DNA from 2 places in the Mycobacterium sp. NPDC050441 genome. Region 1 is predicted to be linked to the other one. Evidence: riboswitches for the same ligand, from Rfam matches in the RefSeq annotation. Region 1 holds a riboswitch; the other holds the start of a gene.
What was found. A riboswitch is a leader RNA that binds a small molecule or an ion and turns the genes downstream of it on or off. The one in region 1 is predicted to bind cobalamin.
Positions count from the first base shown of each region.

Region 2: linked by a shared signal. The riboswitch ahead of AB0I14_RS18110 (ABC transporter substrate-binding protein) and the one ahead of metE (5-methyltetrahydropteroyltriglutamate--homocysteine S-methyltransferase) in region 1 are both predicted to bind cobalamin.

Region 1 covers NZ_JBFAJS010000014.1:86,496-96,164, forward strand. The annotation lists gene AB0I14_RS30370 (FcoT family thioesterase) at 1-519, opposite strand, end outside; gene AB0I14_RS30375 (TauD/TfdA family dioxygenase) at 522-1,391, opposite strand; gene AB0I14_RS30380 (PPE domain-containing protein) at 1,477-2,958, opposite strand; gene AB0I14_RS30385 (class I SAM-dependent methyltransferase) at 3,150-3,959, shown strand; gene metE (5-methyltetrahydropteroyltriglutamate--homocysteine S-methyltransferase) at 4,057-6,330, opposite strand; cobalamin riboswitch at 6,457-6,665, opposite strand; gene AB0I14_RS30395 (sensor domain-containing protein) at 6,733-7,407, opposite strand; gene AB0I14_RS30400 (hypothetical protein) at 7,525-8,046, opposite strand; gene AB0I14_RS30405 (MspA family porin) at 8,574-9,239, shown strand; gene AB0I14_RS30410 (MspA family porin) at 9,331-9,669, shown strand, end outside.
Region 2 covers NZ_JBFAJS010000005.1:523,533-533,201, reverse strand. The annotation lists gene AB0I14_RS18150 (transglutaminase family protein) at 1-316, shown strand, start outside; gene AB0I14_RS18145 (MarR family winged helix-turn-helix transcriptional regulator) at 300-797, opposite strand; gene AB0I14_RS18140 (hypothetical protein) at 885-1,592, shown strand; gene AB0I14_RS18135 (TIGR03560 family F420-dependent LLM class oxidoreductase) at 1,601-2,452, shown strand; gene AB0I14_RS18130 (HEAT repeat domain-containing protein) at 2,449-3,978, opposite strand; gene AB0I14_RS18125 (ribonuclease Z) at 4,063-4,923, opposite strand; gene AB0I14_RS18120 (CBS domain-containing protein) at 5,028-5,459, shown strand; gene AB0I14_RS18115 (GNAT family N-acetyltransferase) at 5,521-6,129, shown strand; cobalamin riboswitch at 6,150-6,282, shown strand; gene AB0I14_RS18110 (ABC transporter substrate-binding protein) at 6,323-7,360, shown strand; gene AB0I14_RS18105 (ABC transporter substrate-binding protein) at 7,405-8,379, shown strand; gene AB0I14_RS18100 (iron chelate uptake ABC transporter family permease subunit) at 8,376-9,401, shown strand; gene AB0I14_RS18095 (ATP-binding cassette domain-containing protein) at 9,398-9,669, shown strand, end outside.

The DNA.
Region 1 (9,669 bases):
GGATGCAGCCCCGCCGTCCTCATCCCAGAATTCGACCGTGCAGGGGATCTTGAGATAGCGAATCGTTCGGTCGACGACCTCGAAGTCCTTGCACAGCAACCGCGCCGAGAATCCATGAGACTTGATCGGACGCTTGAAACGTGATGCCGTGGTCTTGATCAACATGCTGGGCAGCTGATAGTTGAAGTAGTCCTCGATCGACCATCCCCGGAATTCGGGTATCACCTCGTTGAGGATGGCGGGCGCGAACGCGCTGTAGGCGAGTTGGTTGAAGCACAGGACCCATTCCGCAGCATTGAAGTGGCCGGTGTCGCGGATGTATGCCGGCTCCTTGATGCTGAAGTTCCCGATGGCGAACACCGAGTTCTCGGTGGCTTCGTACTCCGCGTCGAGAAGATAGCGGCACCCCTTGTACGAATAGGGTTCCAGGACCTTGACCAGCAGATCCTCGGGGATCGGTGCCATGTGCGCGATGCTGTCCCCACTGCTGGCCAGAGGCAGTGTCTCAACGGTGCTCATGCTCATACTCCATATCCCGGTGTGGTGAGGCCGTCCAGCATGGTCAGCCGATGAGTCGTCAAAGTGCCCGGCGTGGTGCCGTGTTTCGCCCGGTGCATCAGAACCCGGTTGTCCCACAACACAACATCGCCGACTTCGTAGTGTTGGGTGTGAATGAAGGGCGAGGCGAAATCTGGATCGAGTTGTCCGGTGGCACTCATCAGTTCCTGCAGCACGGCGGGCTCCAGGAGATGTCCGTGCCGGTCCTCGATTTTCGTGGTGCCCGATGCGCAGATGTAGAGGATCTCCTGCCCGGTCTTCGGGTGCCTTATCACCGTCGGCCAGGTGATCGGCGGCGTGGTCCTGGAGAACTCGTCCCAGACCTCGCCGATCGGTTTGTACACGTCATGTGGGCGAATCTTGATGTGGCGCCGGGGATCATGGGTGGCGAAAGTTCCGCGGACCGGGTCGCGTACGGCGTCCGGTAGGGACTCCCAGACCTTGTTGAGGTCGATGAAGTAGGTTCCCCGATCAGTCCCCGGCACCGCCAGCGGCACCACCATGGAGAATGCGAACGGTTCCGGCATGAACATGTAGTCGATGTGCCAGAATGCGCCGGTCCTGGGCACGCCGTGACCTTGCTCCGTCGAGGAGACGAAGATCTCGGGATGGTCGTGGTGGTGATAGATCGGCTCGTAGTACGTGACGACGTCACCCACGATGCGGCCCAATTCGAGAAACTCCGCTGGAGTCGGATGGACATCTTTCAGGATCACCAGCTTGTTCTGGTACACGATCTCGCGGATCTCGTCCCTCATGACGCCGTCGAGGTTCCTGGGATCGATTCCCGTGACTTGCGTCCCGAGCCCCTCCCCTTTCACATTCAGCGTCATCTCTTCTCCTCGTTCGGCGCTGTTCTGCGTCGCGCTGATGTTGCGACTGTCGGATTGGTCGAGCCAAACCGGTTGAAAGTTCCCGCTATTCGCGATTCTTCTGTGAGTTTCCCGCCCAAGTGCTGGGAAGCACGGGGACGGATTGTCCGGCGCCGTCGGACATTTGCCGAACCAACCCGGCCGCAGGTGCACTGGTGGTGACCGGGGCGGCTCCGGAGAACCCGAGTACGGACGCCCCCGTCCTACTGGATGACGGTGACGCGGGTCGGCCAAGATCGTGGCCTTCCGCCGGGCCGTCCACCGCATCCGTGGCGTCCAGGAATTCATAGCGGTAACTACGTGCGCGGTCTCGGTTGCGCCCCGTCTGTTTTCGCCGGTTGCGGGCCACGGCCGCCGCTCTGGCCGCGGCTACGGTGGTGAGGACGTCCGCCATTCGGTCAGGTGAATTCGCGCCGGTCCTGGGTCCTGCGGTCACTGCGGGCGGATCCAAACCGGGCACGGCGTAGCCGACAGTAGATGGGCCTGCCGCACCGCCCGTGGTGCCCGGACTGCTCGGGGTGGGCGCACCAGACCCCGTACCGGTCTGCGGAACTGCTGTCGAGGCTGCGGACGGGGGCAATGGCACGCCGACCTCGACTGACCGGCCTGCGCGGTGCCCGGTGTCGACGTCGGTGGGCCCCGGCATCAGCCCGGGCGCCGGGACCTTGTCCTGCAGCAGCGCCAGCGCGCCCAGGGCGCTTAGGGCACTGAGCGCCGGCGCGAAGAACGGTAGGAGCAGCAGCGAATACGACGCGTAGTAGGGATACCAGAGCATGTCGTAGAGGACCAGTGCTATGGCGGCGAGTATGGCGGCCTCGGCCGGATTGAACCCCAATTGCCCGAAGAATTGTTGAAAGGTCTCGAGGAGCTGTTGGGGATTGCCGGCTCCGGAAATGAGATCCGAGATCAGTTTCCAGACGTCGTCCAGCGGCTTCTCCCCTGACGTTGAGCCGGACGTATTCTGCTGCTCGCTCCGTGCTTCACCTCCCGGCGCGAGGATCGACGGGGCCGGCCGGGTCGAGGGAACCGCCGAGTACGCGCTCGTCGCCACCGCTTCGTAGGTGGCCATCGATTCGGCCGCCTGCAGCCACATCCGCACGTAATCGGCTTCGTTGAGCGCGATCGGGATGGTGTTGATGCCGAAGAAGTTCGTGGCCAAGAGCACGCCGCGGGTGACGTGGTTGGTGGCGAGTTCCACCAGGGTGGGCATGGTCACCAACGCGGTGCTGTAAGCGGCGGCAGCGGTCTGATGCTGCGCCGCGGTGACGGCACTGTCGGCCGAGGCCTGTTCCAGCCACGCCAGGTAAGGGCCGTGGGCAGCCACATACTGTGCGGCACTGGGCCCTTCCCAGCTACCGCCCTGAACTTCGGCCAGGATCTGCGTGAGCTCGGCGGCCGCAGCACTGTATTGCGCGCTCAAGCCCTGCCACTGGGCAGCTGCCGCGATCAGGGATCCGGGACCCGGCCCGGCAGTCAACAGAGCCGAATGCACCTCTGGAGGCACCGCGAACCACAGCGGTGCGGTCACGTCATCACCTCCTCGCATGAGCGTTGATTGCGACCACACCGCCGGTACGCGTTGCCTCGTAATTGAGCTAGTCGGGCACGAGCACCAGAAAGTTCCCGGGATTTCCGTGATGATCTTTCAACCGGGGCAATGGTTCTCGACGACGCAACACCTGTGCCTCTGCTTGTGCGCCGCCGGGGTACGGTCGGCGCATGCCAGTCATCGACGCTCGTCATCTGACGGCGATATCAGAAACCGCGCTACTGACTCTGCATCAGAGAGCGACCGAGGCTGCCCGGTCCGACGGCATCATCGAGGACCCGCTGGCGATCACGCTGCGCGATGGCCTCGGGTACGACTATCAGCATTTCGGCCGTACCCACCAAGCCACCGCACTGCGGGCCCTGGCATTCGACAACGCTTCTCGGCGGTACCTCCGGGCGCACCCACGTGCCACCGTGGTCGCGCTCGCCGAGGGGCTGCAGACCAGCTTCTGGCGTCTCGACAACGGCGAGATGAATTGGCTTTCAGTGGATCTGGATCCGATCATCGGGCTGCGTCAGGAATTGCTACCGTCCTCGGACAGACTCCGCTACCTGGCGCAGTCCGCCCTCGACTACTCCTGGATGGACCAGGTCGACACTGCCAACGGTGTGCTCATCACTGCCGAGGGCTTGTTCCAATATCTGGAGCACGACGCGGTGTTCGACCTCATTGCCGTCTGTGCCGCCAGATTCCCCGGGGGACATCTGATCTTCGACAGCGTCCCGCGGTTTCTGAGCTGGTACTCGCAACGGCGCGGCATCAGACTCAGCAAGGAGTACACCGCGCCGCCGATGCCCTTCTCATTCACCGCCGACCGCTACGGCGAGCTGCGTGCGATCCCCGGCGTTCGCGCGGCCCATGAACTTGAGATGCCTGCGGGCCGGGGCAAGGTCCTGTCGCGTGCTGCGGCGGTCGTCTACCGATCACGGTCGCTGGAACGCTTCCGGGCACCGACCAACGTCGTCGAGTTCGGTTGATGCACCGGAGATGCTGAGCCGCAACAAGCGTGGGCCTTGTGCACGGCAATCGACCCGATTGCGTGCACAAGGCCCACGCTCGGCGACCTGAATGACGCTATCCCGCGCGCACTTCCGCGGCAGCGCCGACCAGATGCCTGAGCGCCTCGGCCACCTCACCTGTGGTTCGGGTCTTCAGTCCGCAGTCTGGATTGACCCAGAGACGTTCGGCGGGAACCGCTTTGAGAGCCTCACGCAGTGACCTCACGATCTCCTCCACGCCGGGCACCCGCGGTGAGTGGATGTCGTAGACACCCGGGCCGACACTGTTGGAGAACCCGGCGGCATTGAGATCACCGAGCACCTCCATGTGTGAACGGGCCGCCTCGATGGAGGTCACGTCGGCGTCCAGGTCAGCGATCGCCCCGATCACCTCACCGAACTCCGAGTAGCACAGGTGGGTGTGGATCTGTGTGGAGTCGGCGACGCCGGAGGTGGACAGCCGGAACGCATCGACGGCCCAGCGTAGGTACGCCGCCTTGTCATTGGTGCGCAGCGGTAGCAGTTCGCGCAACGCGGGCTCGTCCACCTGGATGATCGCGATGCCTGCTGACTGCAGGTCCACAGTTTCGTCCCGGATGGCCAGGGCAACCTGAAAAGCGGTATCGGCCAATGGCTGATCGTCCCGGACGAAAGACCAGGCCAAGATGGTGACCGGGCCGGTGAGCATGCCCTTGACCGGTTTGTCGGTCAGCGACTGGGCATAGGTGATCCACTCAACGGTCATCGGCTTGGGCCGCGCCACGTCCCCGTAGAGGATCGGCGGGCGCACGCAGCGGCTGCCGTAGGACTGCACCCAGCCGTTCTGCGTGGCGAAGAACCCGTCAAGTTGTTCGGCGAAATACTGCACCATGTCGTTGCGCTCGGGCTCACCGTGTACCAGCACATCGAGGCCGAGTTGCTCCTGCAAGGCGATGACATCGGCGATCTCCGACTTCATCCGGCCCTCGTATTCGGGGGCATCGATCTTGCCGGACCGAAGATCGGCACGGGCAACGCGGATGGCCGCGGTCTGCGGGTAGGACCCGATCGTGGTGGTGGGCAGAGTCGGCAGACTCAGCCGGTCCTGCTGTGCGCTGCGACGCTCATCGGCCGGTCCACGTGTGGAACCCGAGGCGACGAGGGACGAGATCCGCGCCCTGACTCGGCCGTTGTTGAGCCGTGGATCGGACTTGCGGGACGCGATGGCAGCGTTGGATGCCGTCATCTCGGCCGAGATCGCGTCCCGTCCCTCCCTGAGGCCGCGCGCCAAGACCACCACCTCATCAACCTTCTCGGACCCGAAGGCCAGCCAACTGCGCAGCGCCGCATCGATATCCGGCTCGGCATCAAGGGTGTACGGCACATGCAGCGTCGAGCACGACGTCGAAACCGCTACCGCCGCCGCGGACGCCGGCAGCGTGGTCAAAGTGCGCAGAGCGCGCTCCAGATCGGTGCGCCAGATATTGCGTCCGTCGACCACCCCCGCCACCAGGAGCTTTTCCCTCAGCTCCGGCACAGCTGCCAGGGCAGTGGCAGAGCCGGCCACCAAATCGATACCGATGGCCTCGACCGGCGTGCGGGCCAGGGCGGGCAGTGTGTCGGTCAGCTCACCGAAGTAGGTCGCGACGAAGACCGAAGGCCGCTTGCCCACAGCACCGAGCCGCGAGTACGTCCGCTCGGCGAGTTCGGCAGCGTTGTCCAGGATGTCGGTCACCAACACCGGCTCATCGAACTGGACCCACTCGACTCCCTCGTCGACCAGCAGGCCCAACAATTCGGCGTAGACCTCGACGAGTTCCTCCAACCGGGAGATAGGTGTGTCCGCGCCGTCGACAGCTTTCGACAGCGCCAGGAAGGTGAGGGGCCCGACAATCACCGGCCGTACCGGAATCTCCTGTACCCGAGCCTCTTCCAGCTCCCCCAGCACCTTCGTCGGGCAGAGCGAGAACGACGTGTCGGGCCCCAGTTCCGGCACCAGGTAGTGGTAATTGGTGTCGAACCATTTGGTCATTTCCAACGGGGCGATGTCGTCGTTCCCGCGGGCTGCGGCGAAGTAGCGGTCGAGATCATCGGCGATACCGTGGGCTCGGGTCGGCAGGGCACCGACCAGAACTGCGGTGTCGAGCACCTGGTCGTAATAGGAGAACGTGTTGACCGGGACCGAGTCCAGCCCGGCCGCGACCAGCGACGCCCACGTGTCGCGGCGCAGGGTGGCAGCGACGGACTCGAGTTCATCGCGATCAATCCGTCCCGCCCAGTACTTCTCGACGGCGCGCTTGAGTTCGCGTTGGGGACCTATTCGGGGCGACCCGAGAATGGTGGCGACGAAGGGTGTTGCGGTTGTGCTCATGACGACGTCCTTCAACGTGCGAGGGATGGCCATCGCCTGGAGACGCCGAACCGAACACAGCCACCCACCATGAGTGAACCGCTTTCGGCCACTGCCCATTCCGCGAGGCGATGAACCACCGGACGCGGCGCGCCCGGTACGGCTGGCAGGTCTTCGGACTCACAGGCGCGCACGCAAACCGTGCTCCTACTGGCCGTCGCTTCCCAGCCGCAGATTCCTGCGGGCCAGTGCTGATGACGGCGGTCGTTCCTGCATACCGCTGCGGGACAGTCCCGGATTCTCACCGGGTTCCCTCTCACGTCGCATCTCAATCAGCCTGCGGCGTTCGATGTCGGCGCCGCATCTACCCCCGGCACCGACAAACCAACTGCGCGGCTCAGACTACCCGGTGGTGAGCACCACCTACCGGGGCATCGCGGCTTTGATCTTGTCCACCACATCGGCGGCCTGGGTCACCGAGGATCCCGCCGGCTTACACGCCTGGATGTCCATGACCAGGTTGGCGGCCACGGCCAGCGCACGCTGGCAGTCGCGGGTCTGATCCCCGTCGACGCGGGTAAACGGCAGGGTGAGCTCGGAATCCGTCCTCGTGAGATCGCCGCTCGTCCACTTGGGCAGGCGTTCACCGTTGAGGGTGATGTTCACGTGGTGGTTGGTGCACTTGGACCAGCGATCGGCCGACTGATTCAGGAAGTCGGTGGCGTCCTGCGCTGACGGGAAGATCACCACCGACTGCACCAGCAGGTTGTCCCAGTTGTCATTGTCCGGGCCCCTGAGCAGGACCTGGCGCATGGCGGCCCAGTGATCCCCGTAGATGGCGGACTCGTTGACCTGCCAGGCGCCCAGGCAATTCAGGTTGGGCAGCAGGTTGCGGTGGTCGCTCATCTCGGTGACCGGTGGGTGCGCCGTCATCCCGTCGGTCCCCATCAGGGTGTTGACCTCCTCGGCGCTGAGCAACAACCCCTCGAGTGCCGACTTGGGCACGTCCTTCGGCGGACCCTGGGCCTTGTCACCGTTTCCAGTACAACTGGTTGCCACTAGCACGAGCGCGACCAACGAGATCACAAGCCGGACCACGGTAATCCTTTACTGAAGGCACGGTGCACCGCGCATCGGGTAGGTGAGTGTTCGAAGATGGCGGATTCCGGCCCGAGCCGCGATTACCCGATCATTCCAACATGATTGAGTTCTCCGTCAGGCGTGGGTGCCGGCGGCGGCGCAGGCCATCTGCGCGTTGTTGGCGTCGGTGTTGAGCTGGGTGGCCGAGTCATTGAGTGATTGACCGCCGGTCCGCAGCCCCATCTTCAGCAGCAGCTTCGTGGCACCGAAAGACCATGACCGCATCGGGTTGGCAATGTCGGGCGAGAGCCCCGGTGTGCCGGCGGCATTCATCGCCGACGCAGCAGCTTCGCGCAGCGCCGTCCGGCCACTCGTGTTCGTGGTGCTGATTGTCGGATCCCCATAGTCGGGGCGCTCCACACCTTCGATGGAATCCGCGAAATCGCCGTAGAAGGTCGATGCCGAATCGAGAGCGTCGGCGAACGTCGAGCACGCCGTAACCGCCGGCACGCCAGCGTCATCCGTGCTCGCAACCGGCACCGGCACCGGACCTGCCACCGGCGCACCCGGTGTCACCGGAGGCAACTCGGGCACCCCGGGCGCCGCCGGCCCCGGAGCCCCGGCCTCATCACCGGGTTCGGCGAGTGCCGTGGGCATGGCACCGAACCCAATGCTGAAGGCAATGAGCAGCGATGCAATCCCTCGCTCGTACACCTGAGACGACCTCAACGATTCCTCCGTCAGTCGGATAGCAGTTCGGCGGCAAGCGCCACAGTTGACGTCCGCGCCTCATCGACGCATCTGCCGTCCCCCCGGATCACCTCACGGTCGGGGGTTCACATGTCCAAAAGGTGAACACCCGGCCAACCCGTTCCCCCTAACGGTCGTCCATTGTGTGCCGGCCGGAGTTTTCCCTTCCTCATAATTGGAATGCATTGCCGCGCACCCCATTACCAGGAACCTCACAGGTTCGAAAAATCCAGCTGGATGGGAACGCGGCGGCAGTTGTTGGGGCGCTGTTCACCGTTTCGAAACGCGACCGGTTAATGATTCGTCGCGACAAGAGACCTTGGATCCCTTGGCTTCTGACGACCACGGCGCGTCGCAGACCATCGGGATTCAGAACCACGAGAGGCGCAAGTTCACGCATGTTGAGTCGTTTTGCCCCCCTGGCTGCAGTCTGCATGTTGGCCCCTGTAGCGATTGCGCCCCTTGCATCAGCGGATCCCCCGCCACCGCCGGACCCCGCGCCGGTCGCTGACGTCGCCGCGCCTGCCCCGCCCCCGCCGGACACCGGCGCCGTGCCTTCCTCGCCTCCCGGAGTCCTGGACACCCCGGACGGCTGGCACGTGACGGTGACCGGCTCCAACGAGACCCTGCTTCCGGTCGCTCCGCTGACCACCGCGGTGTCGTCGCGCGAATACCTCGTCGGCGGCACCTTCAACGGAAAAGTCTCCGGCGGTGGCAAGACCAAGCTCACCGGCGGCACGCTGGAGGCCGGCGCTCAGATCGGCTGCGGAATCATCAGCGACGAGACGGAGATCAACCCCGGCATCAGCTTCTCGCCGAGCATCAAGATTCCGTTCACCGGGTCCGCGGGCGATGTCGGCGCCGGTACCGGTATCAGCTTGCAGGGCAAGGTGTACCTGAAGCCGGGCACGGTCACCATCGTCCCGATCGACAAGAAGTCGTTCAAGGGTTCGGGCACCCGCGTGACCATCACGGGCGTCCGCATCAAGTTCGATCAGTGCGCCGGTCAGTCGTTCATTCGTACCTACGCGACTCTGACCAGCTCCACCGACAACACCGACGACGTCATCACCTACCTCGGCGTCACCAAGGCCGTCTGACCTCGGCCCGGATACGACACCGACCATGATTCGCTCTGACCGCCACGCCGATCCCTCGGATTCGAACCCCACGAGAGGCACAAGTTCCCGCATGTTGAATCGATTCGCCACCCTGGCTGCTGTCTGCCTGCTGGCCCCGGTAGCGTTGGCGCCCCTCGCGTCGGCCGACCCGCCGCCACCCCCACCAGCGGACCCGGCTGTCGACGCCGGCCCCCCGCCGGACAACGGAGTCGTCGCGTCCGCCGAGCCCGGCATCGTCACCACCCCGGACGGATGGAAGCTCACCGTCGCCGCGAAAGATGAGACCCAGCTGCCCGTGGCGCCGCTGACCACCGCTGTGTCGTCTCGCGAATACCTCGTCGCAGCCACGTTCACCGGCACCGTCACCGGCGGCGGGTCCACGTCCCTGACCGGCGGCACGCTGGACACC
Region 2 (9,669 bases), on a different contig from region 1:
TCAGGACTTCGCCCACCTGTCGTTGATCGTGTTGCGGTCCATGGGGATTCCGGCGCGGTACGTGTCGGGCTATCTGCATCCGGCGCAGGACGCGGTGGTGGGGGACACCATCGACGGTCAGAGTCACGCCTGGATTCAGGCGTGGACCGGAGGTTGGTGGCACTACGACCCGACCAACGACAGCGAGATCAATGAGCAGTACGTCAGTGTCGGCGTGGGGCGGGACTACTCGGATGTGGCCCCGCTCAAGGGAATCTATTCGGGTGAGGGGTCGACGGATCTCGACGTGGTCGTGGAGGTCACCCGGCTGGCTTGACCGGGCCCGCACCCGCGCGGCCCAGGTTGCGGAAGCCGGGGTGCACGTGCGGGGTCAGCTCATGTTGATCGGCCAGCGTCTGCAGCAGCTCGCGGAGGTTCTCTCGTTGTGCCGCATCGAGGCCCGCGGTCATGCGCTCGTCGTGTCGGCGCGCCAGCTCTCCGATGCGGCGCAGCGTCTTCTTTCCTGCGGTGCTGAGAAACAGCGCGTGCAGCCGGCGGTCGTCGGGATTGCGGCGTCGTTCGACGTAGCCGCGGTCCTCGAGGTCGTCGACGTAGCTCACCACCCGGCTCGGTAACAGGCTCAGCTGGGTGCTCAGGGACTGCTGGCTTAGTCCCGGCTGCCCGCCGATGGCGCGCAGGATGCCGGCGTGCGGCGGCGTGAGCTCGAGGGTCGCCATCTGTTCGGCGAACAGTGTTGCCGCCCGGTGGCCGAGTTGTGCCAGAAGGAATGCCACGGAGTCCGACGGGCCAGGTTCCATGCCGAAACCGTATCAGCAACAAATGGTTCACGACTGAAAATATTCAGGCAGTTGCCGCCGGGCGGATACGGGCATATCGTTCAAGTCATGAATGATTCAACAGAAGATCGAATTCGGGCCACGCGACCTGCCGGCCGACAAGGCGGACCGCCCTTGGCCCCGGTGGCAGCGGTTTCACTCGCGTTGGTGCTGGTCGGATTGGGCGTCGGCGTCGCACTCGGCGGGGTGATGCCGCTCCCGTACGGTGCGGCCGCAGACGTCCTTCGATATGTCCATGATCATCACGCGGCGGTGCAGGCCGGCGCGGTGGGCGCGTTCGCGGCGTCGGTACCGCTGGCGATCTATGCCGCCACCGCGAGCACACGTCTGCGGCAACTCGGCGTGACGGCGCCCGGTGCGACGATCGCACTGACGGGCGGGATTCTCGCCTCCGGAGCCCTCGCGCTGGCAGGGCTGATCTGCTGGACGATGTCGCGGCCCGAGGTGGTCGTCGACGACGGCCTGATCCGCGCGCTGTACTACCTGGTGTTCCTCACGGGCGGGGTCGGGCACATCGTGGCACTCGGCCTGCTGCTTGCCGGGATCGCGGTGCCCAGTCTGGTCCTCGGACTGTTGCCGCGGGCGCTGGCCTGGACGGGCCTGGCCATTGCTGTGCTGGCCGAGGTGGCGACGCTGGTGCTCATCTGGCCCGAAGCGGCAGTGATCCTGCCGGTCGCCCGGTTCACGGGCTTCCTCTGGCTGATCGTCGCCGGTGCGCTTCTGCCGAAGCGTCGGGCCGAGTTGCGGCACGTATGAAGCTCAGCGTGAGTGTCACGAACTACTCGTGGCCCGATGCGATTCACGAGCGACTCGCCGATCTGGCGACGTTCCTCGATGGCACCGCTGTCGACACCCTGTGGGTGGCCGACCATCTCATGCAGGCGGATCCTTCCTGCCGGACTGACGAGCCGATGCTCGAGGCGTACACCGTGCTCGGTTACCTCGCCGCGGCGACGCGACGCATCCGGCTGGGCACGATGGTGACGGCGGCGACCTTTCGGGCGCCCGCCCTGTTGATCAAGGCGGTGACGACGCTCGACGTGCTCTCGAATGGCCGGGCGTGGCTCGGTCTCGGCGCCGGTTACAACGCGGACGAGGCGACCGCGATGGGATTGTTCCTACCGGACACTGCGGAACGGTTCGAGCGGATGACAGAGCTGTTGCAGTTGGCCGATCAAATGTGGCGCGGCGACCAATCGAGTTACCGCGGTGAGTATCTGACCGCGCGGGAGCCGATCGGCAGCCCGCTACCCGTGACCGCGCCGCATCCTCCCGTGCTGATCGGCGGTACCGGGGAGCGACGCACACTGCGGCTGGTCGCGCAGTATGGCGATGCGTGCAACCTGTTCGACGTACCCGACGGTGGCGCCTCGATCCGAAGACAGCTCGACGTTCTCGATCTGCACTGCGCAGATGTCGGACGCCGGTCCGACGAGATCGACCGCACGGTGACCACCGCGCTTCACGACGGCGAGGGCTCCGACGCGCTCGTCGAGCGCTGCCACTCGTTGGCCGACTCAGGGATCCAGCACGTCGTGGTGATCGCCCGCGGTCGACCGCTGACCGAGACCGACCTCAATTGTGTTGCGGGCGCGGCAGATCAGCTCGCGGCCTAATCCGACAGGCCGAGGTGCCAGCGCAGGAGGCGGGCGTCGTGGACGCCGATACTCGGCTCTGCGGCATCGATGAGCGGGCCCAGGCGATCGAGGGTGGACGGGCTCGGCATCTGGTACGCCGTCGAGGCCTCGCGGTCCAGCCATCCGGTGAGATCTGTACGGGCATAGGCGCGCAGCGTTTCGTCGAGGTCGACGACGCCCCGGAGGTCCACCTCGATCCGGGTCCAGGTGTCCCTGCCGACCAGCAGGCTGAACGCGGCGCGCCGGACGTGCGGTGGTTGGTCTGTGCGCAGCAATTCCCACAACCGATCCGTCGGTGGCAGGTCCGGCTGCCCACGCAGGGCCGCCAGCACCGCGCGCACGACGATCGGGGCTCGGTCGGTGACCAGGCCCGAGATCGTGTCGAGGGGGCCACCCAGTCGGCGCACGGCCCGCACCGCCTCGGCACGCACCCGCGGACGGTCATGCCCGTGATAACCGCAGACCAGCTCCGCGTCATCGACTGTGCCGCACTCACCGAGCCCGGCGATGACGCCGCGCAGGTGTGAGTCATCAACGGAGAACAGCAATTCCCGGTAACGCTCGGCCGCGTCCCGGCCGGCGCGCCGCATTGCCCACTGGGCGGTGGCCCGCAGCGCCGCCGACCGGTCCGCGAGGAACGCGTCCCCTGCCTCCGGGTGCCCGATCTGGACCAGTCCGGCAAGCGCCTCGACACGCACCAGCACGAAGCGGGCGCCGAGCAGATGTTCCAGGGTGTCCCGATCGTGGTGGCGTACGGAGGCGCGGACGGCCGCGTCGACGCACAGGCTCCGGCAGACGTTGTCTCGCTCGGTCAGGGCCGCCTCGACGACCGCAGCCGAGCCGGCACGGCCCGGCTCCAGCCACAGACGGTAGGCGAGTCGGCGCACGGGCAGGTCGTCGCTCATGCGGGCGGAGTCGAGCGTTCCGTCCGACCGCGTGCGCAACACCTCGGTCACCGCTTCGACGGCATGCCCGCCCCGACACCAATCCCGCATCGCCAGAGCCACGCCGGCCGCCCGAATCAACGCGGCCGCATCCGCGGTGGCGAGCGCTGCCGGAAGCGCCCGCCGGGCGTCGACCCGAACCGGTTCCACCCAGTCGGCGGTACGGATCACCAACAGCGGAAGCAGTCGCTGATCGCTACCCATCGGTCGCGAATTCACGGCACGCTGTCGGCGCCGTCCGTCTGCCGAACAGGCGTTGAGCAACAGGGCAAGGGGATCGGATCTGAACCACCCGGCGTTGGTGATCCGTTCCCACCGATAGCCGGGATAGAAGGACTCGTACCCCCTCCGCTGTTCGATGTCCAGCCGCAGCCAGGTGCGCGGGCGCACGGTCGACAACACGCGCATGACCTCGTCCGGGTCGGCCCGATCGCGGGCAAGCTGCACCAGGGTCTTCATGGTGCCGTAGAGGCTGCCGCCGCGGTCGGCGTCCGCCACAACGGCGGCCAAGTTTTCAAGCGCATCGCCGTCTGGGGACCGCCGGAACCACTCCGTCGCCATCGCGCCCCCTTTCCCGCTCGGTGCGGTTCAGTGTGAACGCAACGACCGGTCAATTCCATCGGATTTCGCGGCCGCAGCGGCCGATCAGCTGCGCGCTCTGGCGCACACTCCCGGGTGAACCTGGACGCGGTGCAGATCGTCGCCGAGTTCGATCTGGCGGTCGAATGCACTGGCCGCCAATGCCCGCCAGTCGTCTTCGGTGCCCGCAGCGATGGCCGGCACGTAGTGGGTCAGGATCAGGATGCCCACCCCGGCCCGGGCGGCGGTGGCGGCCGCCTCTTCCACCGACGAGTGGTAGTCGCAGATGTCGCGGATCCGTTGCATCGGAAGCTGATTCACGAGGTCTTTGCGAATCACGGTGTGTACCAGGGCCCCCGCGCCGGCGGCCAAGGTATCGAGGCTCTCGCACGGCACGGTGTCCCCGGCCAACACCACCGACGCTCCGGCATGCTCGATCCGGAACCCGATGGTCGGTGTCACCGGCCGGTGATCGGTGGGCGCGACCTGGATATGCACCCCGTCGTGATCCCACACCGCACCCGCGGTGTGCTCGTGTACCTCCACCGGTGGCGGAGCCGTCAGATCCGCATGATGGGCGATGCGGTAACCGATGTCGTGTCCGAAGGCCCGCAGTGTCGCGTCGACCACCTCGGCGGTGCCCGGGGGACCGATGATCGTCAGGGGCGGAGCGTCCGGCGTGAACGTGCTGACCCAGCGGGTGATGATCACGTCGCCCAGGTCGGCGATGTGGTCGCTGTGTAGATGGGTGAGCAGCAACGCGCTGAGCTGGTTGGCGGCGGACCCGGCGGCGGCCAGGCGCTGCAGCACGCCGCGGCCACAGTCGATCAGAAACGTCTGATCGCCGGCGCGCGCCAGGGTTGCCGGCCCGGCCCGCTCCGGATCGGGAATCGGGCTACCGGTGCCGAGCAGCGTGACCTCGATCATGGCCCCATTCCTACTCCGTTATGGCCTATCGGGCGTGGCTTCTTTCTTCCTGACGAACACCGACCTAGCCTGGTTGTGAGGTGGATCACGATCGGAGGCTGCCGATGCGAATCGCGGACGTGCTGAAAAACAAGGGCACGGCGGTGGTGACGATTTCGCCGGAGACGACGGTGACCGAGCTGCTGGCCGGGCTGACCGAATTGAACATCGGTGCCATGGTCGTGATGGGGCCTGACGGGTTGGCCGGCATCGTCTCCGAACGCGATGTGGTGCGCAAGCTGCACGAACGTGGCAGCAGCCTGTTGGCGCAGCCGGTGTCGGAGATCATGACCACGGTGGTGGCGACCTGCACGCCACGCGACACCGTCGACCACCTCAGCGCTTTGATGACCGAGAACCGGGTGCGCCACATTCCGGTCCTCGATCGCGGCAGGCTGGCCGGCATCGTCAGCATCGGGGACATCGTCAAGACCCGGATGGAGGAGCTGGAGGCCGAGCAGCAACAGCTGCAGGACTACATCACTCAGGGTCGCTGATCGCGCCGAGACGATGGTCGTTGGCGCGAAACCGGTGTCAGTCGTGTGCGATGGTGGGCGGGTGGCCGCCGTCGACGTCCGTCCCGCACACCGATCTGACATCAAGCAGCTTGCCGTCGTTCTGGGGCGGGCGTTCCATGAGGACCCGGTGATGGTGTGGATGCTGCCCGACGCGGCCCGCCGGAGACAGGCGCTGGCCCGGATGTTCGCCACCATGACCCGCCACCATTTCCTGGCCGGCGGGGGCAGCGAGGTGGCGGTGCGGGCAGGCGTCATCGGGGCGGCGGCGCTGTGGGATCCACCCGGGTCCTGGCGGCACACGCGGCTGCAGGAATGGCTGATGATGCCCGCCTTCGCTCGGGCCTTCGGTCGCCGGGCCGGCCGGGGCCAGCAGATCGCCGCACTGATGAAGAAGCATCACCCCGAGGAACCGCACTGGTATCTGGCGGTGATCGGCAGCGATCCCACCGTGCGCGGTGGCGGCTTCGGTCACGCGCTGATGCAGTCCCGGTTGGACCGGGTGGACGCCGAACACGCGCCGGCGTATCTGGAATCGAGCAACCCCGAAAACGTGCCGTACTACCTGCGTTTCGGGTTCGAGGTCACCGGGGAGATCGTGTTGCCCGACGGCGGGCCCACGCTGACGCCGATGTGGCGTCAGCCGCGGTAGTGGCCACCTGATTCCGGGCCATCGCGCCGCGGCGCGGCTGTTACAGTGCGGAGGCCGACCAACAGGGGAATCCGGTGAAAAGCCGGAACTGACGCGCAACGGTATGAGGCGCTGCCTCGAGTCCGATTACCTGTAGCCGGAATGACTGTCGACGGCTCCGCGACCGAGCCCTGCATCGAAGGAAGTCTTGGGCGTGCGTGTATCCGCCGTACTGCTGTTCCTCTTGTCCGTTACCTTGTCCGTCACGGTGGCCTGTGGGCATCCAGAACCCGCCGCGCCCGTGGAGATAGACGGGGCCGGGACCGGTCCGACCGGCTATCCACTCACCATCGAGAACTGCGGGGTGAACGTCACTTTCGACGGGCCCCCGCAGCGAGCGGTATCGCTGTACCAGGCCTCGACCGAAATCATGCTGGCACTGGGTCTCGCCGATCGGATGGTCGGCACCTCGACCTGGTTCGATCCGGTGCTTCCCGAGCTTGCGGCCGACAACGCCACGGTGCCCAGGCTGGCGGACAACGACCCGGGACTGGAGACTGTGCTCGCCGCCGAGCCGGACCTGGTCACCTCGGCCAGCGCTCACACCTTCACGCCCGCGGTGGTCGCCGACCGTAGTCGGTTCACCCAGCTGGGAATCCCGACGTATCAATCACCCTCGGTGTGCACCGGGGCGGCAGTCGAGGGCGAGACCGTCACCCGCACCGAATCCCTGGCCCTGGACACCCTGTTCCGGGAGATCCGCGAGCTCGCACAGATCTTCGATGTGCAGGAGCGTGGCCGCGACCTGATCGCCCGGCTCACTCGGCGGCTGGAGGACACCCCGTCGATCACCGAACCGGATACCACTGTCGCGTTCTGGTTCTCGGGGCTACAGACGCCGTATCTGGCCGGCTGCTGCTCGGCACCCGGGCTGTACGCCGCTGAACTCGGCGTCACCAATGTCTTCGCCGATACCGGCGAGGACTGGCCGGAGGTCAGTTGGGAGGCACTGGCCGACCGCGACCCCGACGTGCTGGTCCTGGCCGACCTCAATCGAAGGCGCGTCGACGGGGACGCTCTGGACGCGAAAGTGAGCTTCCTGGAATCGAATCCAGTGACCAGGAACATGACCGCGGTGCGCGACAAGCGCTACGTCGTATTGTCCGGGTCCGAACTCGACCCCGGAATCCGTGAGATCGATGCCCTGGAGAAGCTGGCCGCCGGTTTCAGGGCGTTCGGGCTGGCCAAGTGAAGGGCCGGGTCCGGCTTGTCGTCGGGGTGGCGAGCGCGCTGCTGATGGGCGGGTGTGCCCAGGCCGCCGGCCCGGCAGCGGCTCCTGAGACGGCGCCCGGATATCCGCTGACCGTGCAGAATTGCGGCAGGCAGGTGGTGATCGATGCACCGCCGGAGCGGGCCGTCTCCTTGAACCAGGGCTCGACCGAGATTCTGTTCTCGCTGGGCCTGGCGGACCGCATGGTCGGCACGGCGACATGGACAGATCCGGTTCACTCCGGCCTTGAGGCCGAGAACGCCCGGGTGCCACGCCTGGCGGTCAACAAGCCGTCGCTGGAGACAGTGCTCAACGCCGAACCCGATTTTGTGTCGGCGTCCTTCGGCGGCACCCTGGGGCCAGGCGGCGTCGCCGACCGCGATCAGTTCGCACAACTGGGCGTGCCGACCTATCTCGCGCCCAGCGATTGCGAGGGCAAGACGTCGGTCAACGGTGACGGCGCGCGCACCACCGCATTCACCATGGATGCCGTTTACACCGAAATCCGGGAACTGGCAACGATCTTCGATGTCACTGACCGTGGCGATCGGCTCATCGCGCAGCTCCGCCGGCGGATGGACGCGATCGCGGCAGCCCCCTCCGCCGTCGACATGGCGTTCTGGTTCTCCGATGTTCGTGCCCCTTACTTCGCCGGTTGCTGCGGATCGCCTGGCGTGATCGCCGGGACCGTCGGGGCGCGCAACGTATTCGCCGACACCACCGATGAATGGCCGCAGGTGAGTTGGGAGAGCGTGGCCGATCGCGACCCGGATGTGTTGGTGCTGGGGGACCTGAGCCGCCGCACGATCGACGGTGACGCCCTGGAAACCAAAATCGATTTCCTGGAATCCAATCCGCTCACCCGGGGATTGTCGGCGGTGCGGCACCGCCGCTACATCGTGGTGAACGGGGCCGATCTGAACCCTTCGATCCGCACCGTGGACGGCGCCGAGAAGGTGGCCCGCGGCTTGCGGGAACTCGGGTTCGGCTCGCCGCGGTGAGTATCCGCACCGGATGGCTCGGTGGGTTGTGGGCTGCCGGGCTCGTCCTGCTGGTGTTCTCTGCCGCGGTGGCCATCACCATCGGGCCCGCTGCGTTGTCGGTGGGGGACGTGTACCGCATCGTCGGCGATCGTCTCGGCGCCGGGCCCTCGGGGGCGACCCCGCTACAGGAGAGCATCGTCTGGCAACTGCGACTCCCGCGGGTTGTCCTGGCGGCCATCTGCGGTGCCGGGTTGGCGCTGTGTGGGGCGATATTGCAGTCGCTGCTGCGCAATCCGCTGGCAGACCCGTTCGTGTTAGGCGTCTCATCGGGTGCCTCTACGGGCGCCGTGCTGGTCGCGGTGCTCGGCATCGGCGCGGGCACGCTGACCGTGTCCGGCGGCGCGTTCGCCGGTGCGGTGCTGTCTTTCGCCGTGGTGCTGCTTCTCGCCCATGCGGCGGGCGGCGGGACCGATCGGGTGGTACTGGCCGGAGTGGCCGGCACTCAGCTGTTCTCGGCGCTGACGTCCTTCATCGTGTTGTCCTCGGCTGACGCCGAACAGACCAGGGGAGTGCTGTTCTGGCTCCTGGGTTCGCTGGCCGGGGTGTCGTGGTCCGACGTGGTCGCGTGCACGGTCGTCGTCGGTGCCGGGCTGGTGGTCTGTCTGGCCTGTGCGCGCACCCTCGACGCCTTCGCGTTCGGGCAGGATGCGGCCGCGGCGTTGGGGGTTTCGGTGACCCGGGTGCGCGTCATGCTGCTCGTGATGACCGCGTTGGTGACCGCCGCGCTGGTCAGTGCCGCTGGGGCGATCGGGTTCGTCGGCCTGGTGCTGCCGCATGCCGCGCGCTTTGTCGTCGGCCCCGGTCATCGGCGCCTGCTGCCGACCGCGGCGATCCTCGGTGCGGTCTTCATGGTCTGGGTGGACACGCTGGCCCGGACGGTATTCGCGCCGCAGGAGTTGCCCACCGGGGTGGTCACGGCGCTGCTCGGCGTCCCCGCCTTCGCGTTGATCTTGTTGCGGCGCAGGGGGATGCACAGATGAGCCTGCGAGCGGTCGAGGTGTGCTGGACCCGCTCGGGGCGGGTCGTGCTGGACGGTGTGACGGTGGACCCGGTTCCCGGTAGCACCGTGGGGTTGTTGGGACCCAACGGTTCCGGCAAGTCGTCATTGTTGCGGCTGTTGGCCGGTATCGACCGGCCCGACTCCGGGAGTGTGCAGCTCGGTGGCCGTGAGCTGCACACGATGTCGCGCCGCGCGGTGGCGCGGCGGGTGGCGGTGGTCGGTCAGCACGCGGACACCGATCTGGACAT